DNA from 2 places in the Oceanobacillus sp. FSL K6-0118 genome. Region 2 is predicted to be linked to the other one. Evidence: riboswitches for the same ligand, from Rfam matches in the RefSeq annotation. Region 2 holds a riboswitch; the other holds the start of a gene.
What was found. Region 2 has a riboswitch for preQ1 ahead of MHI02_RS02560 (QueT transporter family protein). Riboswitches for the same ligand answer to the same signal wherever they lie in the genome.

Region 1: it holds a riboswitch for preQ1, as region 2 does, so the genes downstream of both, queD (6-carboxytetrahydropterin synthase QueD) here and MHI02_RS02560 (QueT transporter family protein) in region 2, are expected to answer to the same signal.

The regions. Positions count from the first base shown of each region.
Region 1 is NZ_JBBOVR010000001.1:881,289-885,584, reverse strand. It holds gene MHI02_RS04645 (hypothetical protein) at 1-83, opposite strand, end outside; gene MHI02_RS04640 (hypothetical protein) at 143-919, opposite strand; gene queE (7-carboxy-7-deazaguanine synthase QueE) at 1,018-1,746, opposite strand; gene queD (6-carboxytetrahydropterin synthase QueD) at 1,740-2,174, opposite strand; PreQ1 riboswitch class I at 2,410-2,456, opposite strand; gene MHI02_RS04625 (DUF3923 family protein) at 2,688-2,915, opposite strand; gene MHI02_RS04620 (hypothetical protein) at 3,023-3,205, opposite strand; gene MHI02_RS04615 (DUF3021 domain-containing protein) at 3,663-4,088, opposite strand; gene MHI02_RS04610 (LytTR family DNA-binding domain-containing protein) at 4,078-4,296, opposite strand, start outside.
Region 2 is NZ_JBBOVR010000001.1:498,933-503,228, reverse strand. It holds gene MHI02_RS02575 (ABC transporter permease) at 1-659, shown strand, start outside; gene MHI02_RS02570 (MarR family winged helix-turn-helix transcriptional regulator) at 798-1,232, shown strand; PreQ1 riboswitch class I at 1,615-1,659, shown strand; gene MHI02_RS02560 (QueT transporter family protein) at 1,666-2,151, shown strand; gene MHI02_RS02555 (DUF3891 family protein) at 2,295-3,062, shown strand; gene MHI02_RS02550 (mechanosensitive ion channel family protein) at 3,093-4,187, opposite strand.

The DNA of each region.
Region 1 (4,296 bases), 380 kb from region 2:
GCCCTTTTTCTTTTTCGGACCACAAGAATTATGGAAAAAATCAGTACTAGTATTAGTATTATAGATAAAATAATCGGTATCATTTTATTTCCCCTTTTCCTATTTTCTATAGACATCAAATAGATCGGCAATAAGTTGAAAGTCACTTAGCCCAATCAGGCACTGTCTCCCCTTCCTTCCACCACCTCACCCGAAATTGTCCTTGTTCCCCATTAATAGCTTGAACAACAATATATTTTGTTGCTGTTTTTTTAAAATCCACGCTTGATACATCGTCATTTTCTTCATTCATTCCTGCATAATCGCCATTTTCATCATAAAGAGACATGCCATAGCTATTTCCATTTTTAAAATGATGTTCTACGTCAAAGTAAATTCGTTCACCTTGTTCTCCATGAATAGGTATCAAGTGCTCCCCATTAAAATATTCGTATTCCACCTCTACAAATGTATCTCCTGTCACTTCATTCCACCCGACTTTACTTGTATGATCCATAGGAATCATCACCAAACAAACAAGCGGTATAACAATTACAATCCAGCTATACCACTTTAAAGGCTTTAACTTTTCTTTACCAAATAAAAAGAGAAGAGAGAAAAAGCCACCAATTGTTCCAGCGATTAACGCGTATTCTATTGGCATCAAAACCAAGAAAAGGGGATATCCAATCAAAAAATAAAGCAAAATTTGTTTACCTGTAAAATTGGGTATGAATTTCCCAATAACATCTATGAAAATGGAACTAATTATTCCGTAGCCAAAAAATAAAGCCCAAATCGCCGGTATTGTAATCAGTTCATGGAATTCAAAAAAATTAAATCCACTACTGCTAATTATGACGATAAAAAAGATTGATATTGAAAAGCTCGCCCCTATAATCCTTTCTAATAAGCGATTCTTAATAAAATGTTTTCCCAAATATGTTCAACTCCAATAAAAGAATCTCACCGAACACATTCCTTTAGACAAAATGCTTGAACCCACTACTTTGGAAGAGTAAGGTTAAAGTTTTTATATCAAACACCACGTTTATTTCCCCATAAATAGGTGTGAAGTTGCGGCAATACCCGAACATCGTTCAATTCTGAACTATTCATTACAAGATCAACCAATCGTTCGTATTTTTCAAGCAGATAGGCTAACAACTTCTCCTGTTCTCCCGTTTCTAAATCATCATTACCCACTTGCAAAAACAATTTTACATCAGGATACCTTTTGTGTATGTTGATGGCATATTGCAAATCTTTTTTCCCAAAGACGACTACCTTTAAACTGAAATCCCCCTGTTGTTTTTCCTTTAATGAACGGATGATAAAATCCAATGTTTCAAAATTTGTAGTCATTCCAGAGCTTGGCGGCTTAGGCGAAATCGTTAGATCATCTATCTTTGTAAACCATTCCTGCCATCTGCTACCTTGTGTTTCCAATGCAACCTTCACCTGATTTTCATGAAGTAAATCTACCAATGCATTCAATTGAGCCAATAATCCTGGATTTCCTCCAGAGATGGTAACATGTTGAAATCGTCCGCCTCCCTTTTCATATAATGCTTCCACTATTTCCTGCGGTTCCATCATTTGAATCGATTCCTTTTCTGAACCGTCCCAGGTGAATTTCGAATCACACCAGGAACAGGAATAATCACAGCCGGCCGTTCTGACAAACATTGTTTTTTGGCCAATGACCATTCCCTCCCCTTGAATAGTTGGGCCAAATATTTCAAGTACAGGTATTTTTCTCATAATGTTTTCTCCTTTGGTCGGTAAATACAATAGCTCGTAGGCGTTTCCCTTAAATATACCTGAACACAAGTTGGCTTATTCTGTAGGGTGTTTAGGTATTCCTGAATGATTTCATAGATAGTCCGGGCAACCACTTCTGTTGTCGGAAAGTATTCAGCGTCTTGGTCGGAGAATTTGGTGTCTTCATTCATCACATGATGATCAAATCTCTTGTGAATTAAGTCTTTTATTTTTTTAAAATTAACTAAAAAACCTGTGTGATCAAGTTCGTTTCCAGCAATGGTGATATTGGTAAAATAGGTGTGCCCATGCATATTTTGACATTTCCCAGCATCCTCATGTGGTACATAATGAGCTGCAGCAAATTGAAAATCTTTATTTAGTTCATATGCATAGGGATGTTCTGTAACCGGATAAATCTGTTGCATCATGAATCATCACTCCTTCGTTTATTTTGTATCTTTGGGAGCTTGTATCCATCCAATAAAGAAAAGCGTAAGCGCCCGTTTAGCGACGTACGGACTGGACTGAGCCGTAGGAGATAAAGGAAACACGACGAACGGAGTGAGTCGATGTTGACTTATCGTACGGAGGTGAGGGAAGTCTCGCTAGTCGCTGGGCGCTGGAGCTAGACAAAAAAGACAACACTAAAGAAGGTGCTGTCCTAGCTCCTTAGTTTTTTATAGAGGGATGGAATTTCGAACCTCTCCTGCCAATACGCAGATTCTATTATTCACTTACAATATTACTTTACCATATCTTTTGTTTTAGATTAAAGAATATATGTCAACATAAAAAATGAATATAAACGTTTCCAAAAGAAGAGAACATAATACGGGTAAAAAGCTGAAGACTACTTGTTCTTCCTTTATTAAACTTGCTTTCATAGAAAAAATGCTTCAGTTATTGAAGAAAACTGCCCTATATAATAACATCGTATTTGTTTATTTACTACTGCTAATTCTCAAATTAACAATTAGCCACACACCTTGAATAATCGTTGGTATTATAAACGCAATCAATAAGACTATAAATGCCAATAATTTAAGCTCAGGTGTTTGAGTAACCCCAGCACCATCGACCTCTCTTAACCAAATAATAGCTAATCCAATTACAAAAATGATAATCCAAAATATGTTACCAATCCACCAGAAATACCATCGTTTTTTCACCTTATTTCTCTCTCCATTCTCCAACCGAAATAAATTTCATTTAACTATACTGCCAATTACTAAAAAATCATCGCCACTTTTTTGAAATAACGTACCCGGAAACAGAACTAAAACAGCAAGCTTTGAAAAAGTGTAATGGTTATAACTAATGCAGATAAAGATCCAGCAGACAGTAATGTTATCATTTTTCGCCAGTTTATCTTTTTTGAAGGTTTTACAGCCTCTCGAGAAACCGTAATCCATATAGCCATAGATGCTATAACTAAGATGAAAATAACTTCTTTAGACACATTTGACACCTCCATCATTTACAATAATCACATAACCTTATGTACGGATTAGAAAAATAAAAGTTTCATTAAGGAATGACCTTTTTAATTGAACAATTTGACACTTATTTTTTAGGCATAGTGTATATCACAGATACACCACTGTTTTCTTCAATCTTCGTAAAAATTTCATGAAAAGTTTCTATTGCTCTTTCAATTAATTCGTACCTTTCCAAAATTTCACTACAGTAACCACCCATCAGAATCACTATTACTTGCACCACAATCTAACTCTTTCTCCACCCTCTTCTTTCCACTCTAGATACCAGACTTTAAAGCAGGTGTTTCAAACTTTTTTAACATAGGGAAAAGAATTTCATCAGTTCAATAACTAATGAATAGAGTCATATGCCAAAAATATGCTGTTGAAAAAGCTACTCATTTATTGAATTTACCCAATATAGTATATGGATTCTACTCACTTGAATATATCATTTTTCTTCTTCAAACTAGCGTTCAACGATGCTTCCACCTTTTTGTAATATAGATAATACCCCATCCAAAAAACAGCATAAACAAATATAAAAACCAGAAAACTTATTAAAATTGCTGCTAAGCTAAATGGAATCCAGTCAGCAATAAACAAGGCGATTGTAAAGTAAACAGCTATCGACAAGCAGAAATGAATAGCGGTTTTTTTCAGGTAACTCCAGCCATTATCCTCAAACAAAAACGAGGCCAATCCAAAATAAATACCAAGAATAAAAGAACAGAGCATATAAATCCATATTTGTGAGATAGCAGCGTCCGTGCTGGTAAACATTACAACAGTAAGGGCAATAAATGTAAAAATACCACCTAGAGCTATCCCCATCATACTTCTTTTAACTGCTTCAACAATCATCTGACTGCCCTCCCATAACCAATCTATCTTTGATTGATTTCACATATTTTCGTGTAATAAACTCTTTATTTCCAGAATGAAAATAAACACAGAGATTTCCATTAAATGATAACTCAAAACGTTCAATATGATTAAGATTGCCGATGACTGATTTTGAAAAACGCATAAAGCCATAAGGAGCTAAAACATCTTCTATTTCATAGAGCTT
Region 2 (4,296 bases):
CAGTTCGTTCTATTATTCAATTACTTATTGTCGGATATGTATTACAATTTGTCTTTGCATCGGAAGAGTATATTTTTATCATTTTAATGATTGCCTTAATGATTGGTGCAGCAACACAAAACGCCAGGAAAAAGGGAGCATCAATAAAAGGGATTACTTGGAAGCTTATTATTACTTTTATTTTTATAGAAATACTTACTCAAGCAATCTTACTAGGATTCCAAATAACTCCACCTACCGCACAGTATATTATACCGATAAGCGGAATGGTCGTTGGAAATTCGATGGTTCTTGCCATTTTATTCCTTAATCGGTTTACTGCTGAAGTAGAAGCGCGGCAAGATGAAACAGAGCTCATCTTATCCTTAGGTGGGACACCGAAACAAGCAATCCATACTCCCTTAGTTACTTCTATTAAAGCTAGTACGATTCCTACTATTGAAAGCCAAAAAACAATCGGCCTAGTCCAATTACCTGGAATGATGAGTGGACAAATCATTGCAGGGGCAGATCCAGTACAAGCTGTCCAATTCCAACTACTTGTCCTATTTTTACTATTAACAACCGCAATCGTCACAAGCATATTCCTAGGGTTCTTATCCTATCCAGCTCTTTTCAATGATAAAATGCAAATGATGAAAATTAGAGATAAAAAATAATTAGAGCGTGAATCTAATTTTAGATTCACGCTCTATTGCGTTTTATTGACAGATGTCTCTCTATTTTGTATATTATACTTAATTAAAAATTTCTTAATTAAGTATACAGGTATTAATAATATTAAAGGAGAATTTATTATGTCAGAGAATTTATCGCTAAAGGCTTTTGTTGTCTTGCTAAAGGCTAATAAGACGTTGGCAGAATTAATTAAAAAGGATATAAGTAGTCATGGAATGCGGACATCTGATTTCACTGTATTAGAAGCATTATATCATAAGGGGCAACAGACTATTAAACAAATTACACAATCCGTATTGATTAATACTGGTTCCATTACTTATGTTATCGATAAATTAGAAAAAAAAGGACTACTAGAAAGAACTCCATGCAAAGATGACCGCCGTGTAGTTTATATTCAATTAACAGATCAAGGAATTAAACTAATGGAAGAAATCTTCCCGCTTCATCAACAAGTCATCGAAAACGTGTTTGAAGGTGTTACAGATGAAGAAAAGAAAATAGTAATAGATGTATTAAAGCGCGTCGGCAAGAAAAGTGAACAACTAAAATAAACAGGGAAAGACGATGAGATATATTTTCCAAAAAGGGTCAGATACTTCTAAAACTCTATTACTCCTTCATGGTATAGGTAGAACAGAATAAGACCTATTGATTGTCGATAAAGAATACTTCCATCAGTGGGATCCTCTTTCATCCTCCACTGATGGTTAGTCGCACTGATATCTTAAACATGAGTACTGATATCCCAAGCACGAGTACTTATCGGACCTATACAGGCAGTCAATCTCCCAAATACCTTGTTTGTTTCCCCAGAAGCTTGAACCGGAAGTCTTACTGCCCGTTTAGGCTGGAAAAAAACTAATACTTAAAGATTACTAATATTTCCATTGTGAATGATTATAAATTTTGCTATGATATATTCTATTGTATTAAAAATCCGTGGTTCGAAAGCCTCCCACGTAAAAAAACTAAGGAGAGATGGAAATGAATATAAAAACGTTAACTGCAAATGGCGTTTTGGCTGCAATGTATATAGCTGTATCAGCACTTATACAACCATTTGGCTTTACGAATGTCCAATTTCGTGTACCTGAGATGTTTAATCATCTCGTCGTATTTAATAAGAAGTTCTTTTTCGGTATTATATTTGGTGTATTTTTAACCAATCTATTTTTCTCACCAATGCGACTGTATGATATTGTATTTGGTGTCGCGCATTCGGCAATATCTTTAGGACTTATTATTCTACTTTCTAAATACACGAAAAACACGCTACTTTTACTAGCAGCCAATGCAATCATTTTCAGTTTTAACATGTTCATTGTCGCATTAGAATTATACTTAGCATTGGGATTACCTTTCCTATTTTCTTGGGTAACTACAGCCATTGGAGAAATCGTTGTTTTGGCTATTGGTATTCCAATTATGTATACTTTAAATAAACAAGTACATTTTGATAAAATCATATAAAGAAGATTTCCGTCATTGGGAGTCTTACTACCCGTTTAGATAGGATAAAGGGATATACCATAATAAAAACTTCACGATTAACTTACTAATTCGTGAAGTTTTTTTATATACTTACATAATATTTATACAAGGAGGCGCTAGTTATGATTGTTAGAGAAGAAACAGATCATTTTATAATGATTGAGCAAGACAACCATGCCATTGTATCTGGTGAATTAATAAAGTATTGGAAAAAAGAACTATTATTAAGTAACACTCTTATGGATTCGGTTGTAACAGCAATCACACTTCATGACTATGGTTGGAAGTACTTTGATAAGCAACCAGTATGGAATGATCATCTAAAAGCACCGTATGATTTTACGAGTTACCCCTTAGCTCCGAAGACCATCATTTATACACACGGAATAAATGAAGTTGAAAAAATAGATACGTATGCAGCCTTATTATGTAGTATGCATTATACAAACTTTATTACCCAAGAATCTTCTCCATTTGCGGATACCTTTGTAGCACAAGAAAGAAAGAGACAACAGGAAATCATTCACTCGATGAAAGATTTTGATGAGAACTTATTTGACTTCCATTATGAATTACTAAAGTTTACAGATAGTCTCTCCCTGTTCTTTTGTATAAATAAACCCGGTGTTAAAAAGGAGGAATTCCATTTCTTTTATAAAAACGGAATTCCAGTACCCTCTATTGATAAAGGGAATAGCCAGATTCTTTGGCCGGAATGGAAGGCGGACAATACGATTTATATGGATCCATTTCCATTTGAAACCGAGCTAACTATAAAAATTAAGCAGAAGAAAGTGGCTAAGGATTTAATTACGAAACATGGCATAGTAAAAAGCTATGAGAACACACCATGCGAAATATTAGATTTGAAACTATTATCTAAAGAGTAAAGAAGGAGTCCCCATGAACTCCTTCTTTACTTAAGACTCTTGTCTAACTTGCAATAGATGCTCTGAATCATCGGACGAATCGTTCTCTATATATAGTTTTCTTGTAGGGTAAGCAAATTCCGCTCCTTCTTCTCTTACAATATCAAGAATTTGGTAATTTATTTCCTCTTTCACTTTTAAATACTCTCCCCAGACTGTTGTCTTCGTAAAGAAATACAAAAGAATGTCCAAACTACTTTCCTTATACTCATCAAACCTTACAAATATGGTTTCTTGATGAATATCTGGGTGATTTTTTAATAGATTTTCGATTCGTTGTATAATGGATTCCATTTTTTCTCTTGATGTTTCATAATCTAACGAAAGATTAAAAGTAATTCGGCGTTTATTCATTTTACTCCAGTTTGTGATTGACTCATTTGCTAATTGATTATTAGGAACAGAAACCAACGCATCTGCAAAAGTTCGTATTTTTGTACTACGGAAGGAAATATCTTCTACTGTTCCCTCTACACTCGGTGTCAATATCCAATCCCCAATCGTAAAAGGCTTCTCAGAAATAATAACAATTCCACCAAGGAAATTAGCTAAAGCATCTTTAGCAGCTAAAGAGATGGCAAGTCCACCTAAGCCAAGCCCAGCTATAAGTCCTTCAATACTATAACCAAATTGCTGAAGGATAATTGTAGCGGCAATCGCGACAATAATAAACTGTAATGTTCTAGATAATAATGGTATTAATATCTCATCTATGTTAATATCTGTTTTTTCATTAATTTTCCTAAATAAATTGGATGACGATGAGGATAAACTAACTAATCCCCAAGTGACAAGAACTATGAATGCCGCACTAATAAATTTATTTAAGACACTTCCATGGATATACGGATAGTACGAAATAGCAAAATAAAAACCTAACAACGTAAAAAACCATTCCATAGGTTTTTGAAATGCAAGGAATATATTAGACAAAGCATTAATCTTCGTCTTTCTTACAATTCTCATGACGATTCTAAAAACATACTTCGTGAATAATTTCCTGAATAAAATAAATAACAGGAAGATACCTATAGCTATTCCTAATTCCATTAAATGACTATATGATATAAAGTGCTCCCAAGTCATATATGTTTATTACCTCCTAGGATTAATAGCAATATCATAACATATACCCCCGGATTCCGTCATAAGGAAAATAACCTATAGGATCTTCTTAGAAATTATTCTCACTTCT